2 regions of the Marinobacter sp. UBA3604 genome follow, and region 2 is predicted to be linked to the other one. Evidence: riboswitches for the same ligand, from Rfam matches in the RefSeq annotation. Region 2 holds a riboswitch; the other holds the start of a gene.
The links. Region 2 has a riboswitch for cobalamin ahead of B2590_RS11055 (TonB-dependent receptor plug domain-containing protein). Riboswitches for the same ligand answer to the same signal wherever they lie in the genome.
Positions count from the first base shown of each region.

Region 1 (8,241 bases), on a different contig from region 2:
CAGTCGTCGACCCTCACCTCAGAGTTCGTGGCGTCTCCGGCCTGCGCGTGGTGGATGCCGGTGTCATGCCGACCATCACCAGTGGTAACACCAACTCCCCCACACTGATGATTGCGGAGAAAGCGGCGGGCTGGATTCTGAACGGCACGTAAGTGCCGGCCAGCCCGCCGGAATGAAGGTCAGTACGTTGCTACCACTCCAGCTGCGCGCCGGTCTGATACTCGATGACCCGAGTTTCGAAAAAGTTCTTCTCTTTGCGCAGGGTGGCCTGCTCGTCCAGCCAGGGTGAGACGTTCTTCGCGCCCGGGAACGGTTCGTCCAGGCCAACGGTTCTGGCCCGGCGATTGGCCACAAAACGGAACTGCTCGCTGTGGTACTCGGCGGAATAGCCCAGGATCGGGTCCCGCAGGATGTAGTTGGCGTAGGCGGTTTCAGCGACTTCGGACTCGTCCCACATATCGCGCACGGCTTTGGGGTCCAGCGTGATGTTTTCCTCTTCCAGGATCTGGTTCACCACTTTCAGCCCGAACGAGAAGTGCATGGCTTCGTCCCGCAGGATGTACTGCAGTTGCTCACCGGTGCCCCGCATCAGGCCCCGACGCTGCAGGGCGAAGATGGGGCTGAAACCGTTGTAGAACCAGGCACCCTCAAAGACCGCTGCGAAGAACAGGTAGGACATAATGAACTCCTGCAGGTCGTCCTTGTTGCGCAGGTTCATGTCAGAGCGCATGGCGGCATCCAGCCGGCGGTTGGCCATCTGGATCTTGCCGTTGATCGCGGAGACCACCCGATAGCGATTGTAGATCTCGCTCTGGTCCAGGTTGAGGGTTTCAATGCAGTGCTGGTAGGCCCAGGTGTGCATGGCTTCCTCGTACACCTGCCGCGCTTGGTAAATCTGCAATTCCGGGGCACTCATCTTCTCCATCACCGCCAGGCCGATGTTGCGCATCGCCAGGATGTCGGAGGTGGTGAGGTAGGCCAGCACGTTCTCATACACGTGCTTTTCCGGCGCAGACAGGCGGTGGTGGTAGTCGTGAACGTCCTGAGCCATGTTCACGTCCAGCGGCGTCCAGTGGTTCTTGTTGGCATTCATGAAGTATTCCCAGGCCCAGGGGTACTTGAAGGGTGCCAGCTGATTGATGTCGGTTTCGCCGTTGATAACGCGCTTGTCATCGACATTGACCGGGGCCGGACCCTCCTGGGTAGCCGGGCGGGTTTGGGTGTTTGGTTCGTCGTCCCAGTTGAGCATCTTTTAACCTCTAGAATCTTGGTGGCGGTCGGGTTTACTGACAGGCTTCGCAGTCCGGCTCATCAATGCTGCATACCTGTGGTTGCGGTGCTGCTACCGGCGCGGTTTTCTCGGCACCCGTGGCCCCCAGCGAGCGCAGGTAATAGGTGGTTTTCAGTCCACGTTCCCAGGCCAGCTGATACAACTCATCCAGCTTTTTGCCGCTGGGTTCCGCCATGTAAAGGTTCAGGCTCTGGGCCTGGTCCAGCCATTTCTGGCGCCTGGCCGCCGCCTCCACCAGCCAGCGGGCATCGATCTCAAAGGCGGTGGCGTAGCGGGCCTTCAGTTCTGCCGGAATACGATCAATCTGCTGCACGCTGCCATCGAAGTACTTGAGATCGTTCACCATCACGTTGTCCCACAGACCCTCTGCTTTCAGGTCACGAACCAGAGATGGATTAACCACCGTGAACTCGCCGGAGAGATTCGATTTCACGAACAGGTTCTGGTACGCCGGTTCGATGGATTGGGAGACACCGACGATGTTGGAGATGGTCGCCGTTGGCGCAATGGCCATCACATTGCTGTTACGCATGCCATTGCGGGCGATGAGTTCCCGCACGGCCGTCCAGTCCAGGCGGCTGCTGGTATTCAGGCTCAGGTCACCGTCCTGACGGGCCTCTTTCAACAGGTTGATGGAGTCAATGGGCAGAATACCCTGATGCCACAATGAGCCTTCATAGGTCTCGTAGGCACCGCGTTCACCGGCCAGCGCAGCCGAGGCCCGGATCGCGAAATAACTGATCTGCTCCATCGCCACATCGGCAAACTCCACCGCTTCCGCGCTGGTGTAGGGCAGATTGAGTCGATACAACGCATCCTGAAAGCCCATCAGGCCGAGACCAACGGGCCGATGCTTGAAATTGGAACTCTTCGCCTGGGGCACTGCGTAGTAATTGATGTCGACCACGTTATCGAGCATGCGGACCGCGATACTGACCGTGCGTTCGAGGCGCTGGACATCCAGCTCACCGTTGTGGACATGGGCCGCCAGGTTGATGGACCCCAGATTGCACACGGCGATCTCATCCGCACTGGTGTTCAGGGTGATTTCGGTACACAGGTTGGAGCTGTGCACCACGCCCCGATGCTGCTGCGGTGAGCGCAGGTTGCAGGGGTCCTTGAAGGTAATCCAGGGGTGCCCGGTCTCGAACAGCACGGTCAGCATCTTGCGCCAGAGCAGTTTGGCGGACACCGTCTTGAACAGAGTAATCTCGCCCCTGGCCGCCATCGCCTCGTATTCCTGGTACCGCTCCCGGAATGCGTTGCCATAGAGGTCATGCAGGTCCGGAGCGTCGTTTGGCGAGAACAGGGTCCAGTCCTGATCACTGCGCATGCGTTCGATCAGCAGGTCCGGTACCCAGTTGGCGGTGTTCATGTCGTGGGTACGACGACGCTCATCGCCGGTGTTCTTGCGTAGCTCCAGGAACTCCTCAATATCCAGGTGCCAGCTTTCCAGGTAAGCGCACACGGCGCCCTTGCGCTTGCCGCCCTGATTCACCGCCACCGCCGTGTCGTTCACCACTTTCAGGAATGGCACCACACCCTGGCTGCTGCCGTTGGTACCCTTGATGTGGGAGCCCAAAGCCCTGACTGGCGTCCAGTCGTTACCCAGGCCGCCGGCCCACTTGGACAGCATGGCGTTGTCGCGGATGGCACCATAGATACCCTCCAGATCATCCTGAACGGTGGTGAGGTAGCAGGATGAAAGCTGGGAATGTCGGGTACCACTGTTGAACAGGGTTGGCGTGGAGGCCATGTAGTCGAAGGATGACAACAGGTCGTAGAACTCAATGGCCCGGGCATTGGGGTCATCTTCCTGCAACGCCAGGCCCATGGACACGCGCATGAAGAAAACCTGGGGCAACTCCAGCCGGTCACCTTTCCAGTTGAGGAAATAGCGGTCGTAGAGGGTCTGCAGGCCGAGGAACCCAAACTGGTGGTCCCGCTCCGGCTTGAGGGCAGCACCCAGGCGTTCCAGGTCGAACGCCGCCATGGCGTCGTCCAGCAGCTCGTAGTGGATGCCCTGCTCAATGAAGGTGCTCAGGGCCTGCGGGTATATTTCCGCCAGCGGCAAACTTAGGGGCAGGCTCAAGGCGGCCGCGGTTTCCAGCCTGAGTTGTTCCAGCAGCAGACGAGCGGTTACGGCACTGTAGTCCGGTTCCTGCTCGATGCGGCCGCGGGCGGTCATGATCAGCGCAGACAGCACCTCCTCCTCAGCGATACCGTCGTACAGGTTCCGCAGCGCCCCTTCCACCAGGGACTCGCCATCGATGCCCTCCAATCCCTGGCTGGCACGCTCCACCTGGACTTTCATCAGCCCCAGATCCAGCGGTGCGGCCTCACCGTTGGCTTTTTTCACCGTAAGCGTGGGATGCGCCTCCACCGGCGCCAGGCTGGCCCGCTCCTGGGCATGAGCCTCCCGGTAGAGTACATAGGCGCGGGCCACTTTCTGCTCCTCCGCCCGCATCAGCGCCAGTTCCACTTGGTCCTGGATATCTTCAATGTGCACCTTGCCGCCGGCTTTCAAGCGTCGGCTGATGGCCTGCATGACCTGATGGGTAACCTGTTCCACGGAATCGTGGATACGGGCCGAGCCCGCTGCTTCATCGCCTTCGACGGCAAGAAACGCTTTGGTCACGGCAACACTGATTTTGCTGGCGTCGAATCCAACCAGGGCGCCATTACGTTTAATAACCTGTAGGGAGGCAGTGCTGGTTGAGGCAGATTGGCCGGACTCGGCCAGGGTGGCAGTGGACATGTCGGTTCTCCTGAGTACGCGTTTATGCCAAGACCTTCGCGTACGCAGGGGCGAGCATTGCTCTGAACAGAGACAACGCAAAACCGGTCTGCTCACCTTGATACGCGAAGGTGCAGTTGTATTCCCTGGCAGGTCTTCGGACTCAGGGGCGTGAACCTGTTGGCTCGGCCTTGCGTGGCGACTTCCCGGCATTCGCCAGTGTCTTTATGCCACGCTCGTTCCCCAATACCGCTGCGCGTCAGTTCCGGAGTCTCACCGGATTCCCGGTACCACGATCATCGTGACGAGGGCGATCTGTGATTGATCAGCCTTTGATCACTATATCTGGTACTAAGCCAAGGATATAAACACTATATAGACTAAGATAAATCGCAACAAGGCACTTTTTCGACGGTTACCGGTCAGTAAACGAACCCATAGGAGCATCCCATGACACCGCTACCGAGATACCTGACGGCCGCCCTCGCCCTTTCGTTGATGGCCGCTTCGGCCCAGGCTGACAGCACGGAAAACTCGCTGATCACCGCGTTTTCGACCATAACGTCCCTGGAAGATGGCTGGGAACCGATGGAGTTTCCGAAGATAGACCGCCACAGTCGCTATCAGTTGACGGACGACAACGGCGAGCAGGTGGTCAAGGCCACCACGGACAACAGCGCCTCCGGGCTGATAGCCAGGGTGTCCGTCGAACCCGGGGATTCACTGATCCTGCGCTGGCGGTGGAAAGTGTCGAACGTCTATGAGCAGGGAAACGCCCGTAAAAAGGAGGGCGATGACTACCCTGCGCGAATCTACGTGGCCTTTGAGTTCGAGCCGGACGAAGCCGGCTTTTTCGAGCGCGCCAAACGCAAGACCGTGGAAGTGGTGTTCGGGGAGGAACTGCCGGGCAATGCGCTGAACTACATCTGGGCCAACCGGCTGCCGGTTGGCGAAATCATTGCCAACCCGTTCACCGATACCACGATGATGGTAGCAGTGAACTCCGGGACGGCGAACACAGGCGAATGGGTCACGGTGGAGCGGGATATCGTTGCGGACTACCGCAAGGCCTTTGGCCGAGAGCCGCCGAAGCTGGTGGGCGTCGCCATCATGTCGGATTCCGACAACACCGGAGCATCTGCCACCGCCTGGTATAGCGATGTCAGCTTGGTCAAACCAGATTGATGACGCAAAACAGACCTACCGCGCCCATCACGATGGTATAGGGAAACGCCATCACAACCATCCGCCCGTAGGACAATCGCACCAGCGGAGCGATTGCAGACGTCAGCAGGAACAGAAACGCGGCCTGGCCGTTGGGGGTAGCCACACTGGGCAGGTTGGTGCCGGTATTGATGGCGATGGCCAGCTCCTGGAAATGCTCGTAGTCGATACTGCCGGCGTCCAGCGCCTGTTTGATTTCACTGATATAAACGGTGGCTACAAACACATTGTCGCTGATCATCGACAACAGCCCGTTGGCAATAAAGAACATGCCCGGCTGCTGGTCCTGAGGCAGGCTGAGCACAAAATCGATGATCGGCTTGAACAGGTGTTGCTCGTGAATCACCGCGACGATGGCGAAAAACACCACCAACAACGAGGTAAATGGCAGCGACTCCTGGAAGGCCTTGCCGATCTGGTGCTCATCGGTAACACCAGTGAACGAGGTGATCAGGATAATCACCAGAAGGCCGATCAATCCTACCTCTGCCAGGTGAAACGCCAGCCCAACAACCAGCACCAGGGCCGCCATTGCCTGCACCCACAGGGCAGCCTGGTCGGCTTTCGTGCGCTTGGTGCGCTCGTTGTCGGCGAACTCTTCCAGTACCTGGCGGACAGGCTTGGGCAGGCGAGCGCCATACCCAAACCAGCGCAGTTTTTCCAGCAGCCAGCAGGTGGTCAGGCCGGCCACCAGCACCGGCAGGCTCACCGGCGCCATACGCAGGAAGAAACTGACAAAGTCCCACCCTACTACCTTGGCGATCAGCAGGTTCTGGGGTTCGCCCACCATGGTGGACACTCCCCCCAAGGCCGTTCCAATGGCGCCGTGCATCAGCAGGCTACGCAGAAAGGCCCGGAACTTGTCCAGGTCTTCCCGGTGCAACTCAATCACGTGTTCGTCGCTGTTGGCGTTGTGATCAGAGTGATGATAACCCTTGCCGGAGGCTACCTTGTGGTACACCGAGTAAAAACCGACAGCGACACTGATGATGACTGCGGTGACGGTAAGCGCGTCCAGGAACGCAGATAGAACGGCCGCAGCAGCACAGAACAGCAGTGACAACGCGGACTTTGACCGCACACCCACCAGGATCTGGGTAAACGTCACCAGCAGCAGCTCTTTCATGAAGTAGATGCCAGCCACCATGAACATCAGCAGCAGGATGACCGGGAAGTTCACCAACACCTCGTGGTACACCGCATCCGCTGACGTCATACCCACTAACAGGGCTTCAATCGCCAGCAACCCGCCCGGTAACAGTGGATAACACTTCAGCGCCATGGCCAGAGTAAAAATAAACTCCCCCACCAACGCCCAACCGGCCACGGCCGGGCCAAGGGTCCAGACAATCAGCGGGTTGGCAATCAGGAATAGAAGAATGACCTGTTTGTACCAGGCGGGTGCATTACCCAGGAAGTTGTGGGTAAAGCCGGAGAGAACGGTTGTGGGCATTGCGGGAATCTTCTGAGTAAACGGTTTGTTGGAATTGTGTGGCAGAAGGCCCGCATCTTCCTTGATATTTGTGTAACCGGTAATCCCCCAAAGGTACAGGGTGAGTGCCTATTTGGTCTTACATGAAACAAGGAAGAGTGGCCGGACGACCACTCAAAAGAGTTTCGTAATATTACTTAAAAACAGAGCCAGAATCGACTCTGTTTTCAGCACTCAGGGTTTATTATGACCGTTATCACTTCCCGCTTACGTGTCAGAACCGGTAAGAAACCGACGCCGTAACGTTACGTTCTGCCCCGAAGTAACAGAAGTCCAGACTGTTGTAGCAGGACGCCACGTATTCCTTGTCCAGCAGATTGTTCACGTTCAGCCGGGTAGAAACGCCTTCCAGGCCGAGCTCGCTGAAATCGTAGCCCAGTGCCAGATCCACCAGGGTGTAGTCCGGCACCTTTTTGGTGTTGGCATCATCGGCGTAGATGTCTGCGTTGTGACGGACACCCAATCCCGCGTTTGCCCCATTAAGGACTCCCTGCGTGAACCGGTAACCGGCCCACAGGGTCAGCTGGTGTTCCGGCACCTGGCTGGCGGCATTGCCCTCGCGATAGGCCTCGGACTTCTCAAAGGTGACGTCCGTGAACGCATATCCGGCCTGGACATTCAGGTTCTCCGTCAGCTGCGCCTTGGCTTCCAGCTCCACACCCTGGGACTCAATCTCACCAATACTGCGGTAGAAGGACTCCTGTGGCTGCTTGGTGGCCAGATTCTCCTGGTTGATGCGGAACAGAGAGAGCGTATACAGGTCCGTGGTTCCCACCGGCTGGTACCTAAGCCCGGTTTCTATCTGCTTGCCTTCTCTCGGGGCCAGCAGGTCGCCGTTCTCGTCGGTATAGGCGCTGGGCGAAAACGACGTGGAGTGGGACACGTAGGGTGCAATGCCGTTGTCGAACAGGTAGAGCAGCCCGGCACGGCCACTGAACTGGGTTTCGTCCAGCTCTGTCACTACACCGGTGTCACGATTGGTGTTCTCGATCTCCACCCAGTCGTAACGGCCACCCAACGTCAACCGCCAGCCACCGGTGGCCAGCTGGTCCTGCAGATAGACCCCGGTCTGTTTCTGCTTACGGAGATTGCGTTGCGGGGGGTATAGGGCAGAGGGATCGGCCCCGTACTCAGGATTGAAGGCATCGATGGCCGGAAAGGCGCCCGACGGCCAGACCACGTCGTTCTCACGCTGCTGATAGTCCACCCCCACCAATACGGTGTGATCCACCGCGCCAGTCGTCAATTCCCCCTGAATCTGGTTATCAACGGTGAGTGCCTGCAGATCCTCATCGCCACCGGAGTAGTAGCGGTTAAGCTCAGTGGCCGAGGCCCAGCCGTAGGCATAAACCTGTTTCAACTCAACGTCCGAATCCAGGTAACGGGCTTTCTGCAAGGCGGACCAGTTACGGTTGATTCGATGCTCCAGATCGTATCCCACCATGGTCATGTCGCGCCGGAAAAGGTCGTAGTCCGGTTCGCCCTCAAAAAAGGTGT
Region 1 is NZ_DFMB01000009.1:73,220-81,460, reverse strand. It holds gene B2590_RS02215 (GMC family oxidoreductase) at 1-152, shown strand, start outside; gene B2590_RS02210 (ribonucleotide-diphosphate reductase subunit beta) at 191-1,249, opposite strand; gene B2590_RS02205 (ribonucleoside-diphosphate reductase subunit alpha) at 1,284-4,049, opposite strand; cobalamin riboswitch at 4,160-4,353, opposite strand; gene B2590_RS02200 (DUF3047 domain-containing protein) at 4,479-5,213, shown strand; gene nhaB (sodium/proton antiporter NhaB) at 5,200-6,705, opposite strand; gene B2590_RS02190 (TonB-dependent siderophore receptor) at 6,959-8,241, opposite strand, start outside.
Region 1: it holds a riboswitch for cobalamin, as region 2 does, so the genes downstream of both, B2590_RS02205 (ribonucleoside-diphosphate reductase subunit alpha) here and B2590_RS11055 (TonB-dependent receptor plug domain-containing protein) in region 2, are expected to answer to the same signal.

Region 2 (8,241 bases):
TCGGCAAGGCCTTTATCTTCGGTACCCGCCAGAATCGACAGCCGTTCGATGGTGCTTGAAACGCCCTCAAAACTCCGGGGCTCAATGGAAAACACCGGCAACCCCAGGTCCTTCAGGGCCGCAATCTGTTCCGGCGGGTTGCCTGTCACCCAACCAATGACCAGGTCAGGTTTCAGTGCCATCAGGCGCTCAAGGTCCATGCGAGTGTGGCTACCCACAGAGGTGACCTGCTTCGCCTGCTCGGGGTAATCACTGTACGAAACCACCGCGATGACCTGATCACCGGCGCCTGCAGCCCAGACAAGTTCGGTCGCTCCGGGAGACAAGGCCGCGATCCGGCTGGCCGGTTGTTCAAGACAGACTTCCTGGCCGGTGTCGTCGGTTGCACATCGCTCAGTACCGGCCACAGCCCCCGGTGACATGGCCAGAGCTAACGACATCAGCGCAGCGGTATGCCGGAACGATTTCAACATGAGGCCCTCTGGTTTCCGGGAGTCTGACAATCATCGTTGGCAGCGCCTAACGGGGGAAAGTCGGCCGACCCACCTTTTCGCGCGGATTCGAAGGCTTCCCGCTGCCGGGGGTCCAACTGGTCCGCGACCCAATCCATCAGCGGGTGATCCGGACGGGTGTGGCCACTGCCGGGCAGGCCATGGTCGATGATGTTTCCGGCGAAGTCACGTGCCAGGGCCTGACGGGTGAAGACGTCCGCCTCCCAGAACCCCCGTTTCGCGGCCAGGAGCGCAATCGCCTGCATGTGGGTTTTGACATGCACGTTGTGGCCCTCTGCCAGGAAGTCGTCCAGGCCAAGGCCGTGGCGATCCTGAAAGTACACTTCATTGACTTCGTCCCACACACTGGAACGAAGCACTTGTGGGCTTGTGATCTGCCAGCCCCAGAGGTTGTCGAGAAAATCACTGCCCATGGTGCGGGCACCGGCATAGCCGTGCTCCATCAGTGGGGCCAACCATTGCGGGTTCAGGTTACGGGCTCTCAGCTCTACCTGCAGCGCTCGCTGAAGCGAATCCACCCGGGGATTTCGCGGGTCTGCGTACTGGAGCACCCGGTTCTGCGGTGGCTCGCCGCGCAAGTGCTCCACGGCGTTGGACAGCCCGCCCTGGAAATCAAAACCGTCATCGTTGTCCAGCAGGCCATAGAGGTGGCTGGCCCGCCCAAGATAGGTATGGTTCACCGACCGCAACTGGCGGTCGAAAGCGTCGTGTGCCGGTTCACCCTGGCTGCCCTTGCCATAGACGTGCCCCATGCGCCGGCGATAGGCATCACCCAGTTGTCCCCGGTCCTGCCAGGCGCCAGTCCGGGTAGCAAGCCGGTTAACCCCTGCACCGTATGCGCCCGGAGCCGTACCGAAGACCCGGTAAGCGGCCTTTGCCCCCGCATCCCGGGCCGACGCACCTGCGGCCAGCAGTACCCGTGTATCAGCGACCCAGTGAGCGGCAACACCGTTGGTAGACAGGGATTCCTCGCCCGGCTTACGCATGTCGGCCGGGAGAACCGATAACGCCTGCTCCAGTGCCTCGTCCAGCTCCGGGTGCTCGGCCCTGATGGATCCCGCCGCACCCGCCAAGGCGTAACGCGATGCCATATCCAGCCATTCCAGTTGGCTTTCATAAAGATCCCGGAACAAGCCGGACGTGGTGAAAACCACATTGCGACGAATGGGTGTATCGGTTCCCGGGCCGGCGGGCAAACGCTCCAGGCCTTTCACGATGCCCCGACTGTTCCACACCGGGCGCACACCTAATAGCTTCATGCCAAAGGCGATCATGACCCCTTCGTCTCGCACCGTATCCGAGGCCCAGAGCACCAATGCATCGCTTTGTTCTGAGGTGCCGTCTTTTGTGGCCCTGGCCTCCTCGACCAGTTCTTCGGCCAGCGACCAGGCCACACGGGTTGGAATCAGGTCATCCGACAAGGCGTGAAAATTGCGCCCCGTTGGCAATACCGCCGGCGTTCGCAATGGATCGTTGCCCTGCCCCGGAGCAACAAACCGGCCATTCAACGCGTTGAGAAAGCTGGTGCGCTCAGAAGCAGGAGACGCTTCAAGATCGGTGCGCCAGGCTGGCTCTGGCTTGCCGGCCTTACCCGCCATGGAGTCGAGCATGGTGTCCACCATGTCTGTGCTCCAGTCCCGGCCAAACACGTGCAGCCCCAGGGGCATAAAGTGTTCCTGCATATCAGTGACATAGTGGCCGGCTTCGTGAACCAGCAAGTCGGGTGAAAGTTCATCGAGGGAAACCTCTTCTACCGACAACCCCATCTCGCCAGCGATTTCCTGTTCGAGATCGTCGGAGATATCCAGCACCTGGATTTTCTCCCGCAGCATCTTTAGCGCCCGCTCTCTTGTAGGACTGTCGGGCTCATTGGCGGACTCCCAGGTTTCCACGAGCTGTCGGAGCTCCAGCAGTTCGTCATAAAGCTCCGTTGCGGCCAGCGGCGGCGTCAGGTGACTGATCATGACTCCCAGCGCCCGGCGCTTGGCCTGGATGCCCTCGCCCACACCGTCGACGATGTATGGATAGATCAATGGCAGGTCGCCCCCCAGCAGGTCCGGGTAGTCATCCCTCGTCAAACCAGCACGGCGGCGTGGCAGAAATTCCCTGGTTGAGTGGCGCCCAACGTAGACCAGCGCATCAGCCTGGTAGTGATCCCGTAACCAGTGGTAGAAACCCACGTACTGGTGGGTCGGGGGGAAGGTGGTGTTGGCGTGCAACAATTCTTCATCCACTTCCCAGCCCCGGGGCGGTTGCGGACCGATGTAAATATTACCGAATCGAAGCCCAGGGAAAATCAGCCTGTTATCCACCACCATGGACTGGCCCGGCGCTTCTCCCCACCCCTTGAGTCCGGGAATGCCCGTATCGGCCAGCGCAACCCGGCTGTCATCCAGTTTCGCACTGTGACCACCTTCATCGAGACGTGCTTGCCAGAGCGCTTCGTACTCGTCCAGTCGGCTCAGGGCCGCCTTTCGGTTCGGGTGCTGGAGGTGTTCAATCAGGTGCCGCAAGTCACGAATGCCCCGGCTCAACAGACCGGTTGCCAATTCTTTTTCGCCCAACCTATGCGCCTGCTCAAGTCGCTCATGCAAATAGCCCAGGGGGCCATGAACCATTTCCTGCTGGACAACCCTGGGCAAGGTTTCGAGATACTCACGGTAGGTACTGCCCGCCATTGAGGCAACGTCACCGGCCATGTCCCTCAGAGCGCGAGGATCATCCGGCAGGCTCACGCCTCGTTGCTGGAGGAGGTCGGTGAGGGCTTCCGGACTCTCCGGCAGTGGGCCGGTTTCGTAGCCCTCTGCTTTAAGCCAGTGCAGCATTTCGTATAGGGAAGCTGGCACATCGAGATTGTCCGCCCCAATATTCTGCCGGCCCGGTGGATGATTGTAGTAGATGATGGCCACGCGCTTGTCGGCGTTGCCCTTGGCTTGCAGGGCCTGCCAGCGTTTCAGGCGGTCCGCAACGGCGTCCACCCGCTCCGGCACAGGCTGGGTAAGCGTCAGAGCCACACCGGTGTTTTCGTCAATCACTTCCGGCTCCGCCGTAGCCAGCACCATAGGCTGACTGACCCCCTGGAGCTCGGGCATCGCCAATTTGTAGTGCACCTTGTCAGACGGAATACCGTCGATCGACAATTGCCATTGGTTGGTGGTGCGGGAGGCCAGGCGCAAGCCCTTGATCACCGGCACATTCAACCGGACCAACGCTTCCGTGACCTGACGCCGACCTTCACCGCCTCCAACAATAAAGTCCTGAAGACTGACAATACCGGATAGTGTCGCCGGGCCTACCGTCTCACTCAGGGCACGAACAGCCTCCAGGCTGGCACCACCCCAACGGGACAGAATTGCAAAGCATTGCATCCCTCTGGATTCCAGGGCTGCACAGGTTGCGTCCAGCAGCGACCGATCGCCGGGGCGGTCACCGCTGTCAAGGTCCAGAAGTGCGACCACAGGGCCGGATTGCAGATTAAGGTTCGCCGCGCTATCCGTAGCTTCCCCATAACGGTAATAGCGGATCAGCGACCGGGGCGGCAGATCCGGCACGTCAAGCTCTTCGCCCGCCTGAACAAGCAACCAACGCAATAAGGCATCCAGGTGTTGCGAGGTACGTCCCTGGTAAAGGGCCCGGCCTTCAAGCCAGGGTTCCTGTTCGGGGAAGCGGGCCTTAAGCTCTGCCTGATGGGCTTTCAAGTCCGTGCCGGGGTCCGGCGCTTTCATCAGGTTGTTCAGGGTCGTGGCATCCAGCCCTTCCAGGGGCTTGCGCCCCTGTAACCGCGACAGCACAGTCAGCGCCCTGTCGCCATTCACCCCCAGAACCGGAAACTCGCGAACGGCGGCCTGCTCGCCCACAGCACGCTCAATCCGGCCCACCTGCTCTCCGAAAACCGCCGCCATCAATAAGGCATCGGCCTGGCTCACCAGATCGTCGAGAGCGCTGTTGTCCAGGTTTGCCAACTGCTCAGGAGTCCGCAGAATAATGCGGTGATCTGGCTGGGCTGCCAGGAAGCGTTCCGCACCAGCGGCCATCTCCGCAGCGGAACGCTCAGACACTACCCCAAATACCGTGGCGCCGGACACTGGTTGGGACAGCATCAACAGAAGCCCGGAAAGGCAGCCGAACAACGGGCGGCTCAGAGTTCGATACAGGCGCTCAATCATGCCCCTACCTCTCACCATGGCTGATCATAGGTCGTAGCGAATCGTCAACATTGCGGTGCGGCCAGCGGCGATGTATGCACGTCCGTCGAAGCGCTGCGCCGTGGAGTATTCTCTGTCCAGCACATTGTCGACTGTCAGGTTCGTGGTCCAGTGGCTGTCAATTTCCCACTTAGCCCGCAGGTCCCAAGTGACAAAGCCCGCGATGCGCTCTTCATTATCGGCGTCGTCGTAGCGATACCCCTGGCCTTTCACAGTGGTCCCCAGCGACACACGGCCGAAGTCCCGATCCAGATCGACCCGGAATTGTTTGGCGCTACGGCGACGAATTCGATTGTCGGTTTCACGGTTGCGAGGGTCGGTGACCGAGGCAGCTGCCTGAACCGTCCACTCCTCCAATTCCAGACCAGCACTCAGCTCTATCCCCCGAATACGTGCTTCGTTTACGTTGAACGGTGCAAACCGTCCGTCCTTGAAGGTAAATACAATCAGATCATCAGCGTCGGTCTGATAAATCGCGGCATCCCAGAACCAACGTGTGTAATTCCCGCCAATACCGAGCTCGACGCTACCGGCGGTTTCCGGTTGCAGATCCGCATTACCAAAATTGGGGAAGTAGAGGTCATTGAAGGTGGGCGCCCGGAAAGACGTACTGTAACTCACCCGAGCCCGATGATTCCGGTCCAGATCAACCCCCATGGCAACGGCGCCGGTTTCTTCACGTCCGAAAGCTTCGTTGTCGTCCGCCCGCAAGCTCAGTTGAAAGTCGGTCGGTCCGAAATTCAACAGAGCCTGACCGAAAACGGCGGCATTGGTGCGGCTGGATTCGTCATATTCGGTGGTACTGTCAACTTCATCTACCAGCAGTTCGCCACCAACGATGTATTCGTGACGCCCAATACTGATCTGATTCTCCCAGCGCGCGCTGCGAGTTTTAGTATCGAAGGTGCTGTTGCCGAAGGTATCGCGGTTGTCGGATTCGTCGAGGGATTCCGCCAGCAGTATGCGGCTGCGCCAATAGTCGCTGATGGGTGTGTCCAGGCGGAAACCGAGGGTCTGGATGGTAAAATCGGTGTCACCACCCTCAAATTCAGTGTTGCCCTGGGCACGCATGAGGACAACGCCGGCTTCCCCACCGGAGTCGAACTGGTGAGCAACGGACGCAAGCGCAGACGTGTTTCTATAGCCTTTGTCTTCACCCCCTTCCACGACGGCCGTACCGTCGGTTTCCAGATGGCTCGCGCTCAGGCTGTATTTCATCCGGCCTTCCGTACCGGCCGCACCGGCCACATACTCCTGGGTGTTAAAGTTGCCACCGCCAGCCTGAACCCAGCCTTCATTCCCCGTTTCTGCACTATGAGTGAAGGCCTGGATAACACCGCCTACGGCATCGGCCCCGTAGAGATTACTGCGGGAGCCACGAACAATTTCTACCCGCTCCACCATCTGTGGTGGAAAATATTGCCAGGCGGTACTGCCGGTAGTGGCGGAGCGAAGGCGCACACCATCCACCAGGAATACAGTGGATTCACTGCCGGTACCCCGGGTGAAAACGCTGATGTTCTTACCAAAAGAACCATTGCTGGTAATGTCCAGACCAGGCTGGCCCACCAGCAGCTCCTCAAATGTCTGGGGCTGCAGGCGCTGGATATCTTCGTCATCAATTACAGTGACAGAGGAGTCACTCTCGCCCCGGGTCTTCGGGCCGAGCGTAGCCGTTACAACAATGGGATCAAGGGCAGCAACGGTATACTCCTCATCGGCCAGTGCGTCGGAAACTGGCAGGAAAACGAAGGGTAGGCCGAACAACAGAACCGGCACGGATTTCAGATCACTCATAATCAACACTCGCTGGCAAACCACGCGCACCCGCGTGATGGTTATTGTGTTGCGGAGTTTGAGTATGAGATTGGGGAGGCAGGATACGAGTCAGGGTACGGGTGTGAGACCGACGCAACTCTCCCACCGCCGTCGCCCTCCGCAACTTCCGGTGTGTATTCAGGCCGGTCTCCGGGCTTGCGAGTGGATCAGCCGATGGGCCGGTCCGGGGCAATCACCTTCCCATGCATGACGCACAGTGGCTTTTTTCGATTGCCTTTAGCTCGCTTACCGTTGCGGGGGCAGCGTCGGACTTTAACCGACTTCCCGTTTTACGCTTTCCGGCGGGGATACCGCAAAAAAGCGTTACCTGAACACGGTGTTCATCGAATCGGGCGCCAAACTAGCAGCCCTTATGTGCTAAATCAATACAGATGACTCAAATACAATGCCTGGTCTAACCGGGTCCATTCCGGTTCAGAGCCGGGCAGTCCAAACCGCAGTGCAGCAGGCTTCTCAAACTCCCGAACGAGGATTCCCCGCCGTGCGAGATCGCCTGCAAACTCCGCCGCGCGGCCATGCCGAACGTATCTAAAAAGCGCCGTTCCAGTAACGCCTTCAAAGCCGTGCCGCGACAGGCAGTCCGCCAACCGCTGGCTTTCACTGTGCAGCCGCTCCATCGTCGCCGCCTGCCACTGGGTGTCCGCCAGCGCCTGGCCCATGATAAATCGCGCAGGGCCACTGATTGACCAGGGCCCGATCACTGCGCTCAATCGGCGAACAATATCCGGGTCTCCCACCGCAGCCCCGGCCCGCAGGCCCGCCAGGCCGAAAAACTTACCCAGGGATCTCATGACGATAAGACCGGGTTTATCGGTCGCATGCCCGACACTGAGTTCCGGAGTGGCATCGACGAACGCCTCGTCTACAATCAGCCACCCACCACGACGCTGAAGTCGCTGATGCCAGCTCAGCAACCGGTCCGGATCAACAACCTGGCCAGTGGGATTACTTGGATTGATCCACACCAGCACGTCCAGCTCGTCCAGCCAGCTTTCGTCATCTTCCTCTAGCTGATCATTGCCAATCTCGATCACCCGATGACCGGCAGCAGCCCAGTTATGACCATGCTCCTGGTACCCCGGAGAGGGCACACCTACCCGGCACGGCTTTCGTAAACGGGGCAAGTGCATGATTGCCGCCTGGCTACCAGCCAGGGCCATACATGCGGCGCCATCCGGTGCACCCACCCATTGCCTGATGAGTGGCTCCAGGCCATCGTCTGGCTCCGGCAGGCGACGCCAGACCTCTTCCGGGATCGCCGGAACCGGCCACCCATGCGGATTGATACCGGTGGACAGGTCCAGCCATTGATCCAGCGGGGTGCCCCACGTTTTTGCGGCGGCCCGTAGCCGGCCTCCATGTTCCAGCGGCGACAAATTCACGCTTCAATACCCTGGTCTCGGGCCAGCATTATTTTCCCGGCACCCAAAGCACGTCGTCCTTACCCTGGTTGTTGGCGTGTCTGGCAAGGACGAACAGCAAATCAGACAGCCGATTCATGTATGCCAGAACCAACGGGCTGATGTCCTGCTCTTCCTGTAGCTGAGCAATGATACGCTCAGCGCGCCGCGTCACGGTACGCGCATGATGTAGATACGTTGCGGCCGCATTGCCCGCGGGCAGGATAAAGGAGCGAAGCGACGGAATATCCGCGTTGAACCGGTCGATCTCCTGCTCAAGCTCAA
Region 2 is NZ_DFMB01000037.1:80,215-88,455, reverse strand. It holds gene B2590_RS11065 (cobalamin-binding protein) at 1-473, opposite strand, end outside; gene B2590_RS11060 (cobaltochelatase subunit CobN) at 467-4,678, opposite strand; gene B2590_RS11055 (TonB-dependent receptor plug domain-containing protein) at 4,703-6,514, opposite strand; cobalamin riboswitch at 6,670-6,871, opposite strand; gene cobD (threonine-phosphate decarboxylase CobD) at 6,919-7,938, opposite strand; gene B2590_RS11045 (cob(I)yrinic acid a,c-diamide adenosyltransferase) at 7,967-8,241, opposite strand, start outside.